3 regions of the Lysinibacillus sp. NPDC093712 genome follow, and region 3 is predicted to be linked to each of the others. Evidence: predicted binding sites of a transcription regulator. Region 3 holds the regulator's gene; each other region holds the start of a gene.
The links. The regulator LexA, encoded in region 3, represses DNA repair genes until DNA is damaged. The targets are predictions, from matches to a motif close to CGAACATATGTTCG.
Positions count from the first base shown of each region.

Region 1: the regulator LexA is predicted to act here: its motif matches at 1,487-1,500, upstream of ruvA (Holliday junction branch migration protein RuvA).
Region 2: the regulator LexA is predicted to act here: its motif matches at 1,051-1,064, upstream of recA (recombinase RecA).

Region 1 covers NZ_JBNNUU010000002.1:670,755-674,045, reverse strand. Annotated here, with positions in the region: gene ACQKNX_RS10835 (LysM peptidoglycan-binding domain-containing protein) at 1-562, shown strand, start outside; gene ACQKNX_RS10830 (phosphotransferase) at 633-1,430, shown strand; gene ruvA (Holliday junction branch migration protein RuvA) at 1,543-2,163, shown strand; gene ruvB (Holliday junction branch migration DNA helicase RuvB) at 2,182-3,186, shown strand; gene queA (tRNA preQ1(34) S-adenosylmethionine ribosyltransferase-isomerase QueA) at 3,205-3,291, shown strand, end outside.
Region 2 covers NZ_JBNNUU010000003.1:132,177-135,467, reverse strand. Annotated here, with positions in the region: gene ACQKNX_RS13325 (competence/damage-inducible protein A) at 1-895, shown strand, start outside; gene recA (recombinase RecA) at 1,146-2,210, shown strand; gene rny (ribonuclease Y) at 2,957-3,291, shown strand, end outside.
Region 3 covers NZ_JBNNUU010000001.1:30,640-33,930, reverse strand. Annotated here, with positions in the region: gene ACQKNX_RS00180 (GNAT family N-acetyltransferase) at 1-101, shown strand, start outside; gene ACQKNX_RS00175 (YneB family resolvase-like protein) at 188-853, opposite strand; gene yneA (cell division suppressor protein YneA) at 850-1,164, opposite strand; gene lexA (transcriptional repressor LexA) at 1,340-1,957, shown strand; gene ACQKNX_RS00160 (gamma-glutamyl-gamma-aminobutyrate hydrolase family protein) at 1,995-2,717, opposite strand; gene ACQKNX_RS00155 (prepilin peptidase) at 2,730-3,291, opposite strand, start outside.

The sequences.
Region 1 (3,291 bases), on a different contig from region 3:
AGTAGCACAGCCAGCACCGCCGCCACCACCACCGCCACCACCAGCACCAGCACCGCCGCCGGTTCATATGGTACCACATATGCCAATGGTACCTCATTGCTCTAGCTGCCATCAGCCAATGCATCATCAAATGTGGTGGCATATGCCAATGCATCCACAAGTAGAGGCATATACAATGCCACAGCAACAAATGCAATATGCTATGCCACAACAACCAATGCCAACATATGTAGAAGGTGCGAATTTCTTAGAATCGAGCTCATCACCATTCTTTAATGAGCCACAAATGCAGCCTCAATTTGAGCAGATGCCAATGATGCCGATGATGCCGATGAATCAACCTTGCGGATGTGGTTCACAGCATGGAATGGGTCAATCTTGCGGATGTGGTTCACAACATGGAATGGGTCAATCCTGTGGATGTGGCTCTCAGCCGGTAATGATGCCTAATTGGCAATTTGATCATAACTGCCCACCACCATGCCCGCCACCATGTCCTTCACCTGGACCATGGGTTTCACCGAACTTTTTCCCAGGCGGGATGACGCCTTATCGATGGTAAAAAGGCATTCATTGTTGAGGAAGTAAAACCGAACATTTGGAAGTATAAATATCGATCAAATCATTATTTCGTGAAACGAGCAAAGCAGTTAGAAATAGCAGATAAGGTGAGGGCAATTCATCGTCAACTTGGACGAATAGAGCCCTCCCTCGTCCTGCCTCTAGTAAAAAGTGATGATGAGCAACTTATTGTTCAAATGTGGCAAGAGGGAAGCCACAGTGCGAATTTTGCACATAAAAAAGATAGAGAACAATCTTTAAAGTTATTAAACACACTGCATGATACAAATCAAAAAATTGCGTGGCAACGAGTGCCAGGTTTGTATACCTTCTCACAGCTATTAAAATGGCAGATGCGTCATATGCGTTTTAAAAGCAGACGAAATGAATTTAGAGCATTTTTAACGAGAGAAGAAGTGGATCAAATCATTCATTTTAGTGAAAAGGCTTTGCAGTTAATGGAACAAGAAAATGTGCCAGAAAAAGAAATAACATTGCTACATGGTGATGTCGTTCATCATAATTTCTTATGGTGTTCAGATGGGGAATTGCGCTTAATCGATTTTGATCTTGCACATCTTGGTGAAGCCGATGATGAATATATACTATGGCTGCATCGTGTGTTACCTGCAGTAGATTATAATATTGATAGTATTTTGAACGAATTACCAGAGCTTCAACGGTTAGATAAGAGAAAGTTACATCGTTTAAAGTTTCCTAATGAGTTATTACGAGAGTGGTTATTTGCTGTAGATTTGCCACTAGAACAACAACTAGTATTTTTAGATTATTTAATACCGTTTACTAAGCGAGCCCTAACATACTGGCCAAAATTGTGGTACGATATTGATAGAGTGCTAAAGAAATGACCGTCTCCGAGGCGGTCATTTTTGCATGTGAACGGTACTATCGCCATTTATATAGTCGAGCATTCGTTCGCTATATGCTATAATCGAAGACGATGAATGTGAGGGATTTTACATGTATGATTATTTAAAAGGACAAGTAGTGCGTATTACGCCTGAGTATATCGTTCTGGAACAACAAGGGATTGGCTGGCAGTTGAATACGCCTAATCCATTTGCATTTCGTGCGTCAGCCGTAGAACAACAAATATACGTACATCTACATGTTCGAGAAGATGCACAAATGCTGTATGGCTTTCCAAATTTAGACCAACGAGAGCTGTTTCGAAAATTAATTTTAGTGTCGGGCATTGGACCTAAAGGTGCGCTTGCGATTTTAGCAACAGGCAACCCCCAACAAGTAATCAGTGCCATCGAACGTGAAGACGAAGCATTTTTAGTGAAATTCCCTGGTGTCGGTAAAAAAACAGCACGTCAAATGATTCTAGATTTGAAAGGCAAACTTGGTTCTTTACTTGACACAATTGAGTTACCTAGCTCTGAGGATGAGTTACCGTTATTTGGCGTCAATCCATATAAGCATGAACTAGAAGAAGCCATTTTAGCATTAATGGCACTTGGTTACTCGGAAAAAGAACTCGATAAAATCCGACCGCTTCTTGAAGATAATGACAAGCTGGAAACAACAGATGCCTATATGAAGCAAGCCTTACAGCTTCTACTAAAGTTAAAATAATGAAAGGGGGGCGGGTACATGTCAGAGCGCATGATAGCAAGTGAAGCAGGTAGTTATGATGAACAATTTGAATTATCTCTAAGGCCACAAAGATTAGCTCAATATATTGGGCAGCAGAAGGTTAAAGAGAACTTACAAATTTTCATTGAAGCGGCGAAGCTTCGGCAGGAAAGTTTAGATCATGTACTATTATATGGTCCTCCTGGATTGGGAAAGACGACATTAGCCGCGATTATTGCAAATGAAATGAATGTTAATGTTCGTATGACGAGTGGCCCTGCTATTGAACGTCCAGGAGATTTAGCCGCAATTTTAAGCTCACTGGAGCCGGGAGATGTATTATTTATAGATGAAATTCATCGCCTTCCCCGTGCGATTGAAGAGGTACTTTATCCAGCAATGGAGGATTTTTGTTTAGACATCGTTGTTGGAAAAGGCCCTGAAGCACGTTCTGTCCGTCTTGATTTGCCACCTTTTACACTCGTTGGGGCAACTACAAGAGCTGGAGCGTTGTCAGCGCCACTCCGAGATCGATTCGGTGTTCTACTACGTTTAGAATTTTATGATGATATATCACTAGCTGAAATAGTAGTTAGAAGCGCGCATTTATTTGATGTCGATATTGAGCACATAGCCGCAGGTGAAATGGCAAGGCGCTCTCGTGGTACGCCCCGTATCGCTAACCGCTTACTTAAACGAGTGCGAGATTATGCACAAGTGCTTGGAGATGGTATGATAACGGAGGACCTTGCCAAGCAAGCGCTAGAACTTTTACAAGTTGATCCTAGAGGGCTTGACCATATTGACCATAAACTTGTGACCAATATGATTGAGCGCTTCCGTGGTGGCCCAGTAGGCTTAGATACACTTGCTGCCTCCATAGGTGAAGAACGAGTGACGATAGAAGATGTGTACGAGCCTTATTTAATGCAAATAGGCTTTATTCAACGTACACCGCGTGGACGTGTTGCAACGCATCTTGCTTACGAACATTTTGGATATGATTATCCACAACAAACATAAAAGAAGGAAGTTTTTTCAATGCGTGTAGAAGATTTTGATTTTGAATTACCAGAGGAGCTCATTGCACAAACGCCACTTGTCGATCGTACGGCAAGCCGTTTAATG
Region 2 (3,291 bases), on a different contig from region 3:
AGGTAGCGAGGTGTTAGCAAATCATCATGGTATGGCACCAGGGATGATTTTGACAAAGGATAAGCGTACCTACATTTTACTTCCTGGACCACCAAAAGAACTGGAGCCGATGTTCCAATTTGAAGCGAAGCCAAAGCTTGGTACAATGCTAAATGATGGCGGAGTCATAGTGTCTCATGTAATGCGCTTTTATGGCATTGGAGAAGCAGAGTTAGAAGTGCGTGTACAAGATATTTTAGATACACAAACAAATCCGACAGTTGCCCCACTAGCTGCTGATGGAGAAGTAACTTTACGTGTAACAGCTAAGGCGCAATCAGAGCATAAAGCCCAACAGCTTATTGCTGATAAAGTGGCGGAGATTCGTGCTATTGTAGGAGACTTCCAATATGGCATAAATGATGATTCACTTGCCTCGAAAACAGTAGAAATGTTGCAAGATAATAATTTAACGATTTCTGCAGCAGAAAGCTTAACAGCAGGTTTATTTCAATCAGAGCTAGCGGAGATTCCAGGCGTAGGCAATATTCTTATAGGAGGCGTAGTGACCTATACAGAAGATGCCAAGGTAAAGCAGCTAGGTATCGACCAACAATTATTAGATACTTTTGGTATCGTCAGCAGTGAATGTGCTGCAGCAATGGCTAGTGCAGTGCGTGAGAAATTTGGTACGAATATTGGTATTGGGTTAACGGGAGCGGCTGGTCCTACTGCACATGACCATCAGCCAGTTGGAACGGTATGGATTGGAATTGCTATAGGTGACGAAGAGCCAATAACATATTTACTGCATTTATCAGGTATGCGCAATACAAATCGTTTACGTGCGGTTAAATTTACATTTCATTATTTAATGCAACAATTAGAAGAACGAGGATATATGAAACGATTTTAACTTGCTAATAGGTTCAGTAGGGTAGAACCCTAGCTGAAGCAATGCATAGGCTCGAAAAAAATGGGCGCAATTACGACTGGAGCGGAATTGCTTATAGTTGAAAATGGGAATTTGGGTAGGAAAAACTTATCCAAATTTTTATTTTTGCTTAAAATCGAATAAATGTTCGCTTTTTTCTTGCGTGTTCTCAAAAAAACAAGTATAGTAGAGATAGACAATAACAGTGAACAGTTTTGAAGGAGGAAAAATAATGAGTGATCGTAAAGCAGCCTTAGAACAGGCGTTAAAACAAATTGAAAAGAATTTCGGTAAAGGCTCAATTATGAAGCTAGGCGAAAAAACAGATTTAGAAATTGCTACATCTTCTAGTGGTTCACTAGCACTTGATGCAGCTTTAGGTATAGGTGGATACCCACGTGGACGTATTATTGAAGTATATGGTCCAGAATCATCAGGTAAAACAACAGTTGCACTACATGCCATTGCAGAAGTACAAGCAAATGGTGGACAAGCAGCATTTATTGACGCTGAGCATGCGTTAGATCCGATTTATGCTCAAAAATTAGGCGTAAATATAGATGAACTTTTATTATCACAACCAGATACTGGTGAGCAAGCGCTTGAAATTGCAGAAGCATTAGTGCGTAGTGGTGCTATTGATATTATCGTTATTGACTCTGTTGCAGCACTAGTACCGAAAGCTGAAATTGAAGGCGATATGGGTGACTCTCATGTTGGTTTACAAGCTCGTTTAATGTCTCAAGCATTACGTAAGCTTTCAGGCGCTATCAATAAATCAAAAACTATCGCTATTTTCATTAACCAAATTCGTGAAAAAATTGGTGTTATGTTCGGTAATCCAGAAACGACACCTGGTGGTCGTGCGCTTAAGTTCTACAGCTCAGTACGTTTAGAAGTTCGTCGTGCAGAAGCAATCAAACAAGGTAATGATATTATGGGTAACCGTACGAAAATTAAAATTGTGAAAAACAAAGTGGCACCACCATTCCGTACAGCTGAGGTTGATATTATGTACGGTGAAGGGATCTCAAAAGAGGGCGAAACAGTCGATTTAGGTGTAGAATTAGACATCGTTCAAAAAAGTGGATCTTGGTATGCTTATGGCGATGAGCGTCTAGGCCAAGGACGTGAAAACGCAAAACAATATTTAAAAGAAAATCCTGCTGTTTTAGAAGAAATTGCAAATAAAATTCGTTCTTCTTACGGAATTGCTGCAACACAGTATACAATTGCTGCACATGATGACGAGGAAATGGATGAAGAGCTAATGCTTCTTCTTGAAGATGAAAAATAAAAAACATTGTTCTCACTTCTAAAGGAATGAGAATGACTCTGGATGCGACAAAATGCATCAAGAAGTTCATTCTATTTGTATGTTAATAAGTTGGTTAGAGCACACGTGGGCGACTTCTGCTATAACGCATAGTACGTAAGACGAACAATCCACGCTAGCGAGGGTTGGGGCTTACAGAAGTGCTGTGCAGAAAGCGTGCACCTACAGAGGAAATCAATCAATATAGCAATTCGCTTCATTCTAAATCGTTCTTACTCATAAGAAGTAAGAACGATTTTTTTGTTTTTATTGTTAGTTTAATAGAACGTAGTGATACTGGAATTGATAGATAGCTAACGTAAATTATAGATATACTTATGAGTGAAATAGGTATAAAAATTTTGATTGGACAGCTGACAAAGAGACGATATGTTCATTTGTCAAAGAAAGTTAAAATAATTGTATTAAGATGACGGTAATTGTGGTAATAATTGTATTGTAACCTTTGTCCTGATAAAAAAATATTCATCGAAGAAGGCATTTTATCTAGCTCAAAAGTAATAGTTAATATATCCATCTAATGGATATGACTTACTTTTTTTGTTACTGATAGGCGAACAGATGCCCGTCTATCCTTGACAGAGCCTGAGGCTAGCTATACAATTAAATATGTATAATTTCTGAATTATGACTTTAAAATAGGCAGTACATTTTTTGTATGCGCCGACTGAAACTGTATTACCCAAATAGCAAGAGGAGGTGTTCATATGGATGGAATTACTATCATCTCCGCTTTGCTTGGACTCATCGTTGGTGCCGCTGTTAGCTATATCTACATGAAAAAAGTGAATGACTCAAAAATCACTGGTGCTAAACATGTCGCTGAAACAATCGTTGAAGAAGGAAAACGAGAGGCGGAGGCATTAAAGAAAGAAGCACTACTTGAAGCCAAAGATGAAACTCACAAATTTCGCACTGAAGCAGAAAATGACATTCGTGACCGTCGTTTAGAACTTCAAAAACAAGAGAACCGTTTATTGCAAAGAGAAGAGAATCTTGATCGCAAGGATGATGCTCTGAATAAGAGAGAAGCCAGCTTAGA
Region 3 (3,291 bases):
AACGTGAAGGATTTTTTAAAAAATGTATACCATATGGTAACGATTGGTGGGATGAATACTATTACGCTATTTTGCAAGAAGAATGGGTAGCTTTAACATGAAATTAATCTTGCCCTTCTACCTACTTGGACAGTTTATTTTCCAATCAGGAGCGTTTTTAAGCATGAAAAAAGATTAGCAGGGCAAATTACTTGCCCGCTAACCTTTCTTGATGTTCTTGATAACGCCTATGTACGGTTGCCTTACTTACATCGAAGCCAAGACCTCTTAGTGTCGCAGCAATTTCCTCATAGGTAAAGCCACGATTGCGTAGCTTCACTATTTCTTCTATAGGCACTTCCTTACGCTCCTGACCATTTGGATTACCACGCTTGGAAAGATTATGTTCGGGACGATAGCCATTTTCTACTGCACGACGCATGCCACGACGAATTTTCGCATTATGGATTTTACGTTGATATTCCTCAACAATAGCTAAAATTTCGAGCAACATCGTATCCATCTCATTCAATTGTACAGGCCCTGCATCACGCATGGAAAAAACATCTGTTTCCGTTTTTTGCAATAAATGAAGTACAGCCATTCGTGCATTACCACGCCCTAAACGTGTTTCATCTTGCACAAATAATGCGTGTATCTCTTTTTCTTTAATATAATCGAGCATTTCAAGTAATCCTTCGCGCTCAACATCATACCCACTATGCTTATCCAGAAAAACATTTTTCACATCGTAGTTTTGTTCCTTAGCATAACGAAGTAATTCTTCTTGTTGACGCTCCAATGAAGAACTTTGTGTCTCTTTTTCGGTGCTCACACGGCAGTAAATTACAGCCGTTCGTTGTTTATTCATCATCTTTCACTTCTCGCAATTTCAATTGAATTGGTGGGTATCTTATTGTCCCCCACTACTGGTATAACAAGTGATTTTCCAGCAACTATTTTTACGCTATGTAATTCGTTCTCGGCTTTCACAAGTTTTATCCAGTCGTCCATACCCATTTTACCACGGTATTGCTCAGCTAACGACCATAAGCTATCGCCATGTTCGATATAGATTTCAGTGTAAGTAATGTCTCCAGGATCAGTTATAACAAGATAACCTGCAAATAGTAAAAATGCGCCTAATAAAATTGAAATATGTGTATTTTTTTTAAACCAATTCATTCATCATATCCCCTTTTCAGAATGTTTGTTCGGAATGTATGTTCTTATGATAAAGCGAACAGACGTTTTTGTCAAACACTTTTCGAACCTATGTTTGCATAAGTGTTCGCATTCTGCTATACTATCTAGTAAGAAGATAGTAAGAAGAATGATATAAAAAAAGAGGTGAGCAATCATGAAAAAAGTTTCGAAAAGACAAGAGGATATACTAGCGTTTATCAAAGAAGAAGTACGTGCAAAAGGGTATCCGCCATCTGTACGTGAGATTGGGGAAGCAGTTGGACTTGCATCAAGCTCAACGGTTCATGGACATTTAGCTCGATTAGAGCAAAAGGGCTTTATTCGACGAGATCCTACTAAGCCACGTGCGATTGAAATTTTAGAGCCAGAAGATTCAATTCAAAAGCAAAGCGTCATCCATGTACCGCTTGTTGGTAAGGTAACAGCTGGATCACCTATAACAGCCATTGAAAATATCGACGAATATTTCCCATTACCTGATATTTACGGTACAAGTGAAGATCAGCTATTTATGTTAGAAATTATGGGTGAATCGATGATCGAGGCGGGCATTTTTGATGGAGATTTAGTCATCGTCAAGCAAAGAGCAACAGCTGATAACGGTGATATTGTTGTTGCAATGACAGAAGAAGATGAAGCAACAGTTAAACGCTTCTTCAAGGAAAAAAATCATTTTCGCTTACAGCCAGAAAACGCTACAATGGAACCGATTATTGTAGACCAAGTTTCGATTTTAGGACAAGTAGTCGGCTTATATCGCCGTGTACATTAATGCATTCTCATACTTAGCAAACAAAAAAGAGAAGCACTCATGCTTCTCTTTTATATTTTAAGCTCTCCTGAGTGAAGGCTGCAAAGAGTTTCTGTGCAGCTAAATCTCCTACTACTGCTTGTTCTTCTGGGTGCCACTGCACTGCTAAACAAAACGGATAGTCTTCGTGTACGAACGCTTCAACTAGGCCATCACTCGATTTCGCTGCAACGATTAGCTTCTCTGCTAATACATTTACAGCTTGATGGTGAAATGAATTCACAGCAATTTTTTCTTCCTCGATAATTGATTTTAACAACGTATCTGGCGTAATTTGCACATAATGTGTAGCAACACCACGAGCCGCTTGTTGCGTATGCTTTAACAGCTTACTACTATGATATTCGCTATCAATATCTTGGTATAAAGTTCCACCTAATGCAACATTAAGTATTTGCATGCCACGGCAAATCCCCAAAATTGGCATTTTCCTTGTAAAAGCCGCATGAATTAAGGCAAGCTCCACCCTATCTCGTTCTGGATGTATTTGTCCTAGCTTCGGTAGAGGCTCCGCTCCAAATTCAAATGGATGAACATCATGACCACCAGATAATAATAAGCCGTCCGTCAACGATAAAATTTGTGCTACATCTTCCTCTACCCCTAGTGGAATAATAAATGGAATGCCACCAGCCTCAATGACACTTTTGCTATAGGCTACATTCAATTTTGACGATAAATCGTCCTCCGCAAATGCTGTAATACCAATAATTGGTTTCATCCATATACCCCCTTACCATAATCCTACATACCAATCGATGATGACTTCACCATAGAAATACACGATAATTGCAGCTAAAGCAATGGATGGTCCAAAAGGAATCGGCGTTTTTCGACCTTGTTGCCGTACTTTGAGCACGATTATCCCGACAATCATACCAATTACCGCCGCTACAAATAATGTCAATAATGTATTTATTGTACCAAGTACAAGTCCAAGTAAAAAGAATAATTTTATATCGCCACCGCCCATACCACCACGTGATACAACAGCAATACAATATAATATGCCAAAGCCGACGACGGCACCTACGATACTATCCCACCACGGCGTTAAAAGCGATAGCACACGTCCAATAGCTAATAATGGCAAAAAAAACAAAAGCACTTTATCAGGAATAAGCATATATGCAAAGTCCGATACGACAAGGATTACTAATAATGAAATTAATAGTATCGCTACGATAAACTCTTCACTAAAGCCCAATTGCCAATACGAAAAGGCGAATAATACGCCTGTTAGCAACTCCATTAGCGGATAAATCCACGAAATTTTTTGCCCACAGCTACGACAT